DNA from 3 places in the Bradyrhizobium sp. LMG 9283 genome. Region 3 is predicted to be linked to each of the others. Evidence: predicted binding sites of a transcription regulator. Region 3 holds the regulator's gene; each other region holds the start of a gene.

Region 1 (4,004 bases), 1.7 Mb from region 3:
GATGTACTGCATCAGAAGCCAAATCCCAGTTGCGTTGTTTTCGGCTTGAAACGTTCGATCAGCCCGGCAGCATCGAGAAGATGCGGTGAGGGGCGGTGATCGCTGAGGACGATGAACGGCAGCGCCTTGTTGCGCGGCACGTGCAGCCGCGCAAGATCGGCGAGGCGGATCGTGGTGGTGCGCCGCGTTGCGATGATGCGTTCGACCGCCTTGGTGCCGAAGCCTGGCACGCGCAGCAGCTCCTCGCGGCTGGCGCGGTTGACGTCGAGGGGGAAGCGGTCGCGATGGCGCAGCGCCCAGGCGAGCTTGGGATCGATGTCGAGCGGCAGCATCGCGCTGTCTTCGACGATCTCGCCGACGTCGAAGCCGTAGAACCGCATCAGCCAGTCGGCCTGGTAGAGCCGGTGCTCGCGCAGCAAGGGCGGCGCGCGAAGGGGCAGGGCGCGGCTCGCATCGGGGATCGGGCTGAAGGCGGAGTAGTAGACGCGCCGCAGCCGGTAGGCGCCGTAGAGATTGGCACTGGTGTGAAGAATGGTGTGATCGGAGGCGCTATCTGCGCCGACGATCATCTGCGTGCTCTGGCCGGCCGGCGCGAAGCGCTGCGGCTTTGCCTTCGTTTTTGTGCTGCGGCTGTCCTCGGCCTCGTCGAGCTTCAGCCGCAGCCGGCCCATGGTGCGGCGGATCGCGCGGACGTCCTTCTCCGGCGCGAATTGCTGCAGGCTCGTTTCCTCAGGCATCTCGATGTTGATGGAGAGGCGATCGGCATATTTGCCGGCCTCCGCGATCAGCGCGTCGTCGGCTTCGGGAATGGTCTTCAGGTGAATGTAGCCGCGGAAGTGATGCTCCTCGCGCAGTTTTCGCGCGACACTCACCACTTGCTCCATCGTGTAGTCGGGGCTGCGGATGATGCCGGAGGAGAGAAACAGGCCCTCGATGTAATTGCGCCGGTAGAAGTCGAGCGTGAGCTTGACCACCTCCTCGATGGTGAAGCGGGCGCGCGGCACGTTGGAGGAGGCGCGGTTGACGCAATAGAGACAATCGTAATTGCAGGCGTTGGTCAGCAGCACCTTGAGCAACGAGATGCAGCGTCCGTCCGGCGCATAGGAATGGCAGATGCCCATGCTTGGCGCGGTCGAGCCCATGCCCTTGCCGTCGCTGGAATCCCGCTTCTCCGTGCCGCTGGAGGCGCAGGACGCGTCGTATTTGGCGGCATCCGCCAGAATCGCCAGCTTGCGTTGTACGTCCATCCTGGAATCCCTTTGATTCGGCTTATGAATCCCTGAGCGCGCAATTCGATTGACTCTCTGGCCGCCGTTAGCTTTATATTAGAACATATCATGAACAAATGAGCCAGCCGTTGGTTCTTCTTTTGAGGACCACGGCATCAATCTCTGAAGGAGCGGCGAGCATGAGCGGCGCACGTGGAAGCGCGCTTGCGATCTTGCGCGGCCAGATCGAGCGCATCGAGACCGCGGAGGTCGCGCATCAGCATGAGCGCGTCGCGCTCGGCCATAGCGAGGCCGACGCTGCGCTGAAGGGCGGGCTCGCGTGCGCGGCAATCCACGAGGTGTTTTGTGAGGGGCGCCAGGGCGCGGCCGCCACCGGCTTCGTCATGGGGCTTGCTGGGCGCGTCTGCGCACGTCGGCCGCTGTTGTGGGTGCGGCAGGATTTTTCGGAAATCGAAACCGGCGCGCTGTCGATGAGCGGCCTCGCCGAGCTCGGGCTCGACCCGCGCCGCGTGGTGATGGTGCGCGCTGCCGATGTCGAGAGCGCGCTGCGCACTTCGGCCGATGCGCTTGCCTGCGATGCGCTAGGGGCCGTCGTGCTCGAGCTCTGGGGCGAGATCAGGCAGTTCGATCTCGTGGCGAGCCGCAAGCTGACGCTGGCTGCGCAAGGCTCGGGCGTTACCGGCCTCTTGTTGCGCATGGCCGCGCAGCCGCTGCCTTCGACCGCGGAGACGCGATGGATGCTGCGCGCGGCGCATTCGCCGCCGGGTGCAGCCTGGAGTGTCTGGGGCGCGCCGCGCTTCGATGCCGAGCTCTTGCGCAATCGTCATGGCCCCTGCGGCCGGTGGATCATGGAATGGAATTGTGATGAGTGCCAGTTCAGTGAACCGTCGACGTATTCTCAGCCTGTGGCTGCCGCGCCTGCCCATCGACCGGATCCAGCGGTTTCTTGGCAGCGCCGGACTGCATAAGGCCAAAGCGTTTAGCGAAGTGGGTACCGGTTCGCGTGAAGAAAACGCGTCAAAACAAAAAGACGAGCCAAGCGTCGTCGTCATCAAGGACAACAACGCGCTGGTGATCCATGCGCTGGACGATGCGGCGTCTCGTCTGGGTCTGCATATCGGCCAGCCGCTCGCGAATGCGCGGGCGATGTGTCCGGATCTGAAAGTGTTCGATGCCGATACCGTCGCTGATGCGAAGACGCTCAGCGATATCGCCGACTGGTGCGACCGCTTCACGCCGCTGGTAGCACTCGATGCGCCGCACGGGCTGTTCCTCGATATCACCGGCTGTGCGCATCTGTTCGGCGGCGAAGTGGCGCTGCTGAAGACGCTGGTCCGCGCGCTCGACCGGCAAGGCTTTGCCGTCAGTGCAGCGATTGCCGGCACCTCGGTCTGCGCGCGCACGCTGACGCGGCAGGTATCCGGCACCATCGTTGCAGATGGCGGAGAGGCAGAGGCGATCAGCGGGCTGCCGGTGTCCGCGCTCGGCGCGGACGAGGCCATCACCACCGGCCTGCGCCGCGCCGGCCTGAAGACCATCGGCGATGTCGCTTCGCGTACGCCGAACGAGATCACGGCGCGGTTCGGTGCGCGGTTCTCCACGCTACTCGCGCATGCGCTCGGGCAGGGCGATGCGCCGATCAATCCACGCAAACCGCTGCCCGATTACATCGTCGAGAAGCGCTTTGCCGAGCCGATCGCGACCGACACGATGATTGCGATGACGCTGTCGCGGCTTGCCGACACGTTGATTGTGTCCATGGAGAAGCAGGGCAAGGGCGCGCGGCGGCTGGAGGCCACCTTCTTCCGCACCGACGGCGTGGTGCGCGCGATCACCGTCGAGACCGGACGTCCGGTGACGCGAAGCGCCGTGATCGACCGCCTGTTCCGCGAGCGCCTCGATGCGCTCGCCGATCCCCTCGATCCCGGTTTCGGCTTCGACATGGTGCGGCTGTCGGCGAGCCGCACCGAGATCGTGGTGCAGGAGCAGCGCGATCTCGACGCTCATGTTCACGACAATGACGAGCTTGCTGCGCTGATCGACCGCATCGCCGCGCGCATCGGCGGCAAGCGTGTCGTCGTGCACCTGCCGCAGGACACCCATATCCCCGAAAGCGCGGTGCTGGTTGCATCGGCGCAGCATCATCTCACTTCTGCCATGCAAGCCGAATGGCCGGCGCGCACCGAGAGCGAGCCGCCGCTGCGTCCCTTAAGGCTGTTCGACAAGCCGGAGCCGATCAAGGTGCCGTTCGCGACCGTGCCTGATGGTCCGCCACACCAATTCACCTGGCGGCGTGCGCTGCATGCGGTGGTGCGGGTGGAGGGACCCGAGCGCGTCGCGATGGAATGGTGGCGGCAGGACGGCAAGCAGCTGACGCGGGATTATTTCCGCATCGAGGATGCCGAGGGCCTGCGTTTCTGGATCTTTCGCGATGGTCTTTACGAGGGAGAAGTGTTCGACGGCGACGGCAAGCCCGCTTCTCCCGGCTGGTATGTGCATGGTCTCTTCGCATGAATACGCTTAGCTATGCCGAGATCGGCATCACCACCAATTTCTCCTTCCTGCGCGGCGCCTCGGATCCGCGCGCCTATGTGCATCAAGCCAGCGCTTTGGGAATTCCGGTGATCGGCATCGCCGATCACAATACACTCGCCGGCGTGGTGCGGGCCTACAAGGAACTCGACAATGACGAAGTGCTGCACAAGCCGAAACTGCTGATCGGCGCGCGCATCGTCTTCATCGACGGTACGCCCGACATTCTTGTTTATCCGCGCG
Region 2 (4,004 bases), 110 kb from region 3:
AGAAGGTTTTGTTGGCTTCGGCCTGTTTGTTCGCTCTCGCCGCTCCGGCCTCCGCCGCTGACCTCGCGGCCCGCCCCTACACCAAGGCTCCGGTCGCTCCGACCGCCGCTGTCTACAACTGGACCGGCTTCTACCTCGGTATCGTCGGCGGCGGCGCTTGGGAAAGCGCTTCGGGCGACCCCAAGATGAAGGGTGGCTTCGTCGGTGGCACCGCCGGCTACAACTGGCAGACTGGCAACGTCGTGTTCGGCATCGAGGCCGATGGCTCCTGGGCTGACGTCAGCGCCTCGGCGACCGCTCTCGGCGTCACCGTGTCGTCGAAGACCGACGCGCTCGGCACCGTCCGCGGCCGCATCGGCTGGGCCGTCAACAACGTCCTGTTCTACGGCACCGGTGGTTACGCCTGGATCGACAACAAGATCACCCTCTCCGCGCTGGGCGTGTCCGTGTCGGACAGCAAGTGGCACTCCGGCTGGACCGTCGGTGCCGGCGTCGAGGCGTTCTTCGCTCCGCAGTGGTCGGTCAAGGGCGAGTACCTCTATCGCAGCCTCGGCAGCGAGAACTACTTCTCGAACCTCGGCGCTCCGCTGGCCTCCGGCACGCTCAACTTCCACACCGTGCAGGTCGGCGTGAACTATCACTTCGGCGGCCCGGTCGTCGCGAAGTACTAAGCTTCGTCTCCGACGCTATCCGCGTTACGAACGGCCGGCCTCGCGCCGGCCTTTTTGTTGTTTTCACGCGCGTAGCAATACGCAGCCCGCCACCAGCGTTTTCGCCGACGTGTGGCTTCCGGGTGACACAACCTTTGGCTTCTATGGTGTAAAGTAATGACATTACTTGGGTCATAGAGTCCGCTGCTCTTCCGTTCTCCGGAAGGCCGGAATGACGGAACTGGGGAATGGAAATGAAGAAGCTTTTGCTGGCTTCGGCCAGTTTGTTCGCACTCAGCGCGTTGGCACCGGCCTCGGCGGCCGATTTGGCGGCCCGCCCCTACACCAAAGCTCCGGTCGCGCCAGTCGCGATCTACAATTGGAGCGGCTTCTACCTCGGCATCAACGGCGGCGGTGCCTCGAGCCGCAATTGCTGGGATCTCAATGCTGTGCTCGGCGCGCCAATCCCGGTCGTGTCCGAAGGTTGTCACAACGCGACCGGCGGACTCGTCGGTGGTCAGGTCGGCTATCGCTGGCAGTCAGCCAATTGGGTGTTCGGCCTCGAAGCTCAGGGCGACTGGGCTAATCTGAAGGGGTCGAATGCGAGTGGACCCCTCGCCTTCGCGCCGGTCGTCAATCAGACCAGAATCGATGCGATCGGCCTTTTCACCGGCCAGGTCGGTTACGCCTGGAACAACGTGCTCTGGTACGTGAAGGGCGGCGCCGCGGTCACGCACGCCAAATACGACGGCCTTCTGGGCGGCGTAGTCCTCGATAGCGCAACCGAAACGCGCTGGGGCGGCGCCGTCGGCACCGGCCTGGAATTCGGCTTCGCGCCGAATTGGTCGATTGCCATCGAATACGACCATCTGTTCATGGGCGGCCGCAACGTCAATTTCACGGTGCTCGGCATCAATGACCGGACCGACCGCATCAAGCAGGACGTCGACATGGGCACCGTCCGCCTCAACTACACCTTCGGCGGCCCGGTCGTCGCGAAGTACTGATCGCGACCGACGTCGCATCGTCACGAAAGGCCGGCCTCGCGCCGGCCTTTTTTGTTTCGGCGGGCTGTTCAGGTGCAGTTCCACCACCGCTCCTGCTGCCAAATGCCGCCAGCGCGCCAACAATCCGTTGACGATTCGCAAGTCCTACTGGAAATCCTCCGCCGTTCTTCCTACGTTCGCTGCCATACCCATCGGCGCCGATCCCGGTTCCGGGCGAAGCGCGCCTTTTGCATTGGCGCGATCGCGCGTCTTTGGATTCCTTGAGGACCAGCGGGATGGACGAAGTGATCAGGGCGAAGCGCCAACAACAGAACGCGGGCTCCAGCCTGCGCGCAATTACGATCCGCGGCGCGCGCGAGCACAACCTCAAGAACATCGACGTCGAGATTCCCCGCGACAAGCTGGTGGTGTTCACCGGCCTCTCCGGCTCCGGCAAATCCTCGCTCGCCTTCGACACCATCTATGCCGAGGGCCAGCGCCGCTACGTCGAATCGCTGTCGGCCTATGCCCGCCAGTTCCTGGAGATGATGCAGAAGCCTGACGTCGATCAGATCGACGGCCTGTCGCCGGCGATCTCGATCGAGCAGAAGACCACCTCCAAGAATCCCCGCTCCACCGTCGGCACGGTGACCGAGATCTACGACTATATGCGCCTGCTCTGGGCCCGCGTCGGAGTGCCCTATTCGCCGGCCACGGGCCTGCCGATCGAAAGCCAGACCGTGTCGCAGATGGTCGACCGCGTGCTGGCACTGCCCGAAGGCACCCGCCTTTATCTGCTCGCGCCGGTCGTGCGCGGCCGCAAGGGCGAGTACAAAAAGGAGCTCGCCGAATGGCTCAAGAAGGGCTTTCAACGTGTCAAGATCGACGGTACCTTCTATGAGCTGGCGGAAGCCCCTAACCTGGACAAGAAATTCCCGCATGACATCGACGTCGTGGTCGACCGCATCGTGGTGCGCGCCGACATCGGCCAGCGCCTCGCCGAGAGTTTTGAGACCGCGCTGAAGCTTGCCGAGGGCCTCGCCGTCGTCGAGTTCGCCGACGCGCCCGCGGCCGCGCCTGCCGAAGAGAAAGAGAAAAAGAAGACCGCCAAGATCCACGACAAGAGTGGCCCCGAGCGCATCCTGTTCTCGGAAAAGTTCGCCTGTCCGGTGTCCGGCTTCACCATCCCCGAGATCGAGCCGCGCCTGTTCTCCTTCAACAATCCCTATGGCGCCTGCCCCGCCTGCGGCGGCCTCGGCGTCGAGCAGCATGTCGACGAGGATCTCGTCATCCCCGAGAAGGATCTGACGCTGCGCAAGGGCGCGATCGCGCCCTGGGCCAAATCGTCATCGCCCTATTACGTGCAGACGCTCACCGCGCTCGGCAAGCACTACAAGTTCACGCTCGACACCAAGTGGAAGGACCTGCCGAAGAAAACGCAGAACGCGATCCTCTACGGCTCCGGCGAGGACGAGATCAAGTTCTCCTACGAGGACGGCGTGCGTTCCTACGACACCAAGAAGCCGTTCGAGGGTGTCATCACCAACATCAACCGCCGCTATCGCGAGACCGAGAGCGAGTGGGCGCGCGAGGAGCTGGCGAAATATTTCCACGACGTCCCCTGCGAGGCGTGCCACGGCTTTCGGCTCAAGCCCGAGGCGCTCTGCGTCAAGGTCGGCGGCAAGCATATCGGCGAGATCTCGGAGCTGTCGGTCAAGAAGGCCGGCGAATGGTTCGCGGGCGTGCCCGAGGCGCTGAACAAGCAGCAGAACGAGATCGCCGGCCGCATCCTGAAAGAAATCCGCGAGCGCCTCACCTTCCTGCTCGACGTTGGCCTCAACTATCTCACGCTGTCCCGCTCCTCCGGCACGCTGTCCGGCGGCGAGAGCCAGCGCATCCGCCTGGCCTCGCAGATCGGCTCCGGCCTGACGGGCGTGCTCTACGTGCTGGACGAGCCCTCGATCGGCCTGCACCAGCGCGACAATGCCCGCCTGCTCGACACGCTGAAGCGGCTGCGCGACCTCGGCAACACCGTGGTCGTGGTCGAGCATGACGAGGACGCCATCCGGCTTGCCGACCACGTGCTCGACATCGGCCCGGGGGCCGGCATGCATGGCGGCAACATCGTTGCCGAAGGCACGCCCGCCGAGATCATGCGCAACCCGAATTCGCTCACCGGCAAGTACCTGACCGGCGAGCTCGAGGTCGAGGTGCCGGAGCGGCGCCCGCCGAACCATCGCCGCACCATCAAGGTGGTGAACGCGCGCGGCAATAACCTCAAGAACGTCACGGCCGAGATTCCGCTCGGCCTGTTCACCTGCGTCACCGGCGTCTCCGGCGGCGGCAAGTCGACGCTGCTGATCGACAC
Region 3 (4,004 bases):
GCGGCGCACGCAGCCGCCCGAAGCCATGTCGGCGATGGACGGCTATGCCGTGCGCGCCGCCGATGCGGCCACGATCGATTCCAGGCTGACGGTGACCGGTGAGGTCGCAGCGGGCCGTCCGTTCGCGGGAACGGTCGGCGCCGGCGAAGCCGTTCGGATCTTCACCGGCGGCGTCGTTCCCGATGGCGCCGATGCGGTCGTGATCCAGGAGGACACGGTCGCCGACGGCAAGCACATCACGATCAAGGAAGCCGCGATTCCCGGACGGCACATCCGCCCTGCCGGCGTCGACTTCCGCGAGGGCGACGTGCTGCTGCGCAAGGGAACCCGTCTCACCGAGCGCGATCTCGCGCTCGCCGCTGCGATGAACCACCCGCAGCTTGCCGTTTGCCGCCGTCCGAAGGTCGCGATCCTCGCCACCGGCGACGAGCTGGTGATGCCGGGCGCCACGCCCGGATACGGCCAGATCGTCTATTCCAATGGCTACGCCCTGCACGCGCTCGCCCGCAGTGAGGGCGCCGAGACCATCGACCTCGGCGTTGCCGCCGATACGCTGCAGGCCACTTCCGCCGGCATCCGCCGCGCCCGCGAGAGCGGCGCCGACATCCTGATCACGACCGGTGGCGCGTCGGTCGGCGACCACGATCTGGTTCAGCAGGCGCTGAAGGGCGAAGGCATCTCGATGGCGTTCTGGAAGATCGCTATCCGGCCCGGCAAGCCGATGATGCACGGACGGCTCGGCGCCATGCGCGTAATCGGCCTGCCCGGCAATCCGGTGTCATCATACGTATGCGCCTTCCTGTTCATGGTGCCGCTGATTCGCGCCCTGTCAGGCCGCTCGGTGATTCATCATCACCGCGAGCGCGCCGTGCTGGGCCGCGATCTCGGGGCCAACGACCAGCGCGAGGATTATCTGCGTGCGCGCCTGGAGCTGCGCGGCGACGGCACGCTCGTCGCCCTTCCCGTCAGCCATCAGGACTCCTCTCTGCTTGCGAATCTCGCTGCGGCACAGGTACTTCTCGTGCGCGCGCCGTTCGCGCCGAAGGCCGAGGCCGGCACGCCTTGCGAGGTGCTGCGGCTCCCCGCCTGAGCTGCATTGCACACGCATTCCGCGAGTTTTGCCCCGTTCACGGTAAATTAAGCAGTTGCGGAACACATATCGAACATATAGTGTCCGTTCATGATTTGTTTCGAGGATGTAGCGGCTTATCGCTGAATTCATCGTCTCGGAATCGAACGACATCAACCGGGGGACTTTGGTCGAGATGTTGACGCGCAAACAATACGAGCTTCTGCGGTTCATCAGCGAACGTCTGAAGGAAAGCGGCGTGCCGCCGTCCTTCGACGAGATGAAGGATGCGCTCGACCTGCGCTCGAAGTCAGGCATTCATCGCCTGATCACTGCGCTCGAGGAGCGCGGCTTCATCCGCCGCCTGCCCAACCGCGCCCGGGCCATCGAGGTGATCAAGCTGCCCGAACTCCAGGCCGCTGCCGGCAATCGCCGCGGCTTCACGCCGAGCGTCATCGAGGGCAATCTCGGCAAGGTGCGCGCGAGCTCCAGCCCGCCTGTTGACGAGGGCGAGCGTCCCGTCGCGGTGCCGGTGATGGGCCGCATCGCGGCCGGCACGCCGATCGAGGCGCTGCAGACCCGCAGCCACACCATCAGCGTACCGCCCGACATGCTCGGCTCGGGCGAGCACTACGCACTCGAAGTGCGCGGCGATTCGATGGTCGAGGCCGGCATCCTCGATGGCGACATGGCGCTGATCCAGCGCAACGAGAGCGCCGACACCGGCGACATCGTGGTGGCGCTGATCGATGACGAGGAGGCCACGCTCAAGCGCTTCCGCCGTCGCGGCGCCTCGATCGCGCTCGAGCCCGCCAATGCCGCCTACGAGGTCCGCATCCTTCCGCCGAACCGCGTGAAGATTCAGGGCAAGCTGATCGGGCTTTACCGGAAATACTAAGCGGTCCTGCGGTCGTTCGACACCTGTTGGAGCGGAGCATTTCCGCTCCGGCTGGATAGTCTTTCCGGATTATCCAGCCCCCCTCCGGCGCGACATCCTCGAGACGCCGCGCGAAGCGACATCGCTTCGCGGCCTGAGAGCTTGAGGAGACGCCATGCGCCAGATCGTTGCATGGACAATCATTGCGGCGCTGGCCGCAGCATCGGCATCGCAAGCCGTTGCCACACCATCGCATCGCCGTATGCGCAGGCAATCGGCGGCTCGCGAGCATATCCGCAACGCGCGGAATGCAATCGCACAGCCTCCGCAATCGAGCTGGCAATATTCAAGCTGGTCGGCACCCGCGGGGCGCTGACATGGCGTCTTCCGAATGCACAGGCGTCGGCTTTGTTCCTATCGAATCCGGGAAAGATAATGTGATCGTGGCTTGCGGACCCCAGCCGCAGATTTGCCTACAACCGAGCAGAACGTTGTATGCTTCACCCCGATAGAGGCCTGCGCCTCGAAAACAAAAGAGGTGCGGGTTCGCTATCTTCGCATGAGGAGCACCCGATGTGTGACTACAGCCTGCATGCCGTCGCGACGCGCCCTGCCGAAGTCGGCGAGACGATCGTCACGACAACCTTCCGCGGTACCTCGACACGCGGCTTCGCCTCCGAAGCCGATCTCTCGGTCGCGGTCTGCCTGCTGCCGGGAACGGAGCTCGCTTTCGCCGACAACGTCCGTTACGACAACCGCTGGATCTGGACGCGCACCGTCAACTCCCGCGTCGGAAAGTTCGGCAAGATCGACCCGCACATTCCCGATCGCCATCATGACGCGATCGAATTTCCCGACGGCAAATACGTGCTGGTGACACAGCTCGTCGAAGGCCAGCGCGCGACCGTGCTGCAGTTGCCGGTGACCCAGCCGGTTGGCGAGCGCGAGCACAAGCCGCAGATCGTCGCCGAGACGCGGTCCACGATCACGCGCCTGCCGATCGGCTGAGGTCGTCGCCCCCGGCCGGTGGGTCGAGGGCCAGGATTTGAAATGCCATCGCCGGCCGAGGCCGGCGAGATGGTATGGTTTGCGTCCTGCGGAATCCCGTCGGACCGGCACCCCGCGCATCTATCCTCAATCGTCAGCCTGCAAGTCGGCCTCCGATGGCGTTGCGTCCCGGTTGCGAGGCGCGGCCGTTTTCGGCGCAAGGCTGCTATCGAAATCCCCCTCGCCGGCGCCGGCGGGCAGCCAGGGGCGGTTTGCGCCTCTCGCCCTCACCGCCTGCACCGAGAAGCCCTCTCCGTTTTGCATCAGAGCCAGCGCGCCCTGACTGGCAAGACGCGGCCGATCGACCACCATCGCCGCGCAATCGGGCGGCGCGGGCCGCGCCGTCACCACCAACGCGGCACGGCTGCAATCATCAGCCAACGCGTCGATGCGCAGAGAAAGCGCGACCAGCCCTCCGTCCGCAAGCGGCGCCACGCAGCCGGACTCGTCACATGACACACCGCTCGCCAACGAGGCGTTGGCGGCATCGCGCGGATCGGCATCGGCAGCTAACCACTCCCTCAGCAGAAAGCCATCCTTGCTTGCCCGGATCACATGCAAACGCCCATCCCCGCCCCGGACCGCGACGCTCGCGCCATCCCCGGCAATCAGGATATCGGGCTGCCGCACCGACAGCCCCCAGAGGATCGCTGCAAGCAGCATCAGGGCACCGGACCAGCGCAAGGGCGTGCGCAGCAGGCCCATCACGATGATCCCGAGGCTGGCCGCGACCACCGGCGCGATCCCGAACGCCGGAATGCGGCCAACCGCGCCCGGCAGAGCCGCCACCCAGCGCGAGACCGCGACCATCCAGTCAATACCGATCCCCATCAGCCACCAGAACACGCCGTCGAGCCCGAAGGGAGCCGCGAGCAGCCCTAAAAGCCCCGCCGGCATCACCAGCGCCGAGACCACCGGCATCGCGCCGAGATTGGCGAGCACGCCGTATGGCGTCACACGATGGAAGTGGAAGGCAGCATAGGGCGTGGTCGCAAGCCCCGCGATCAACGA

The links. Region 3 encodes LexA, which represses DNA repair genes until DNA is damaged. Its sites were predicted from a motif close to TGTTCNNNNTGTGTTCNG; they were not measured.
Region 1: a site for LexA is predicted at 1,327-1,344, ahead of P6U29_RS28305 (ImuA family protein). Genes of this name have one in related genera too.
Region 2: a site for LexA is predicted at 1,820-1,837, ahead of uvrA (excinuclease ABC subunit UvrA). Genes of this name have one in related genera too.

Annotation. Positions count from the first base shown of each region.
Region 1 is NZ_CP120691.1:5,980,937-5,984,940, reverse strand. Features, by position in the region: gene P6U29_RS28315 (UdgX family uracil-DNA binding protein) at 1-12, opposite strand, end outside; gene P6U29_RS28310 (putative DNA modification/repair radical SAM protein) at 12-1,247, opposite strand; gene P6U29_RS28305 (ImuA family protein) at 1,409-2,197, shown strand; gene P6U29_RS28300 (Y-family DNA polymerase) at 2,094-3,743, shown strand; gene P6U29_RS28295 (error-prone DNA polymerase) at 3,740-4,004, shown strand, end outside.
Region 2 is NZ_CP120691.1:4,423,221-4,427,224, reverse strand. Features, by position in the region: gene P6U29_RS20910 (outer membrane protein) at 1-671, shown strand, start outside; gene P6U29_RS20905 (outer membrane protein) at 905-1,657, shown strand; gene uvrA (excinuclease ABC subunit UvrA) at 1,933-4,004, shown strand, end outside.
Region 3 is NZ_CP120691.1:4,314,368-4,318,371, reverse strand. Features, by position in the region: gene glp (gephyrin-like molybdotransferase Glp) at 1-1,090, shown strand, start outside; gene lexA (transcriptional repressor LexA) at 1,266-1,967, shown strand; gene P6U29_RS20370 (hypothetical protein) at 2,520-2,954, shown strand; gene P6U29_RS20365 (ComEC/Rec2 family competence protein) at 3,081-4,004, opposite strand, start outside.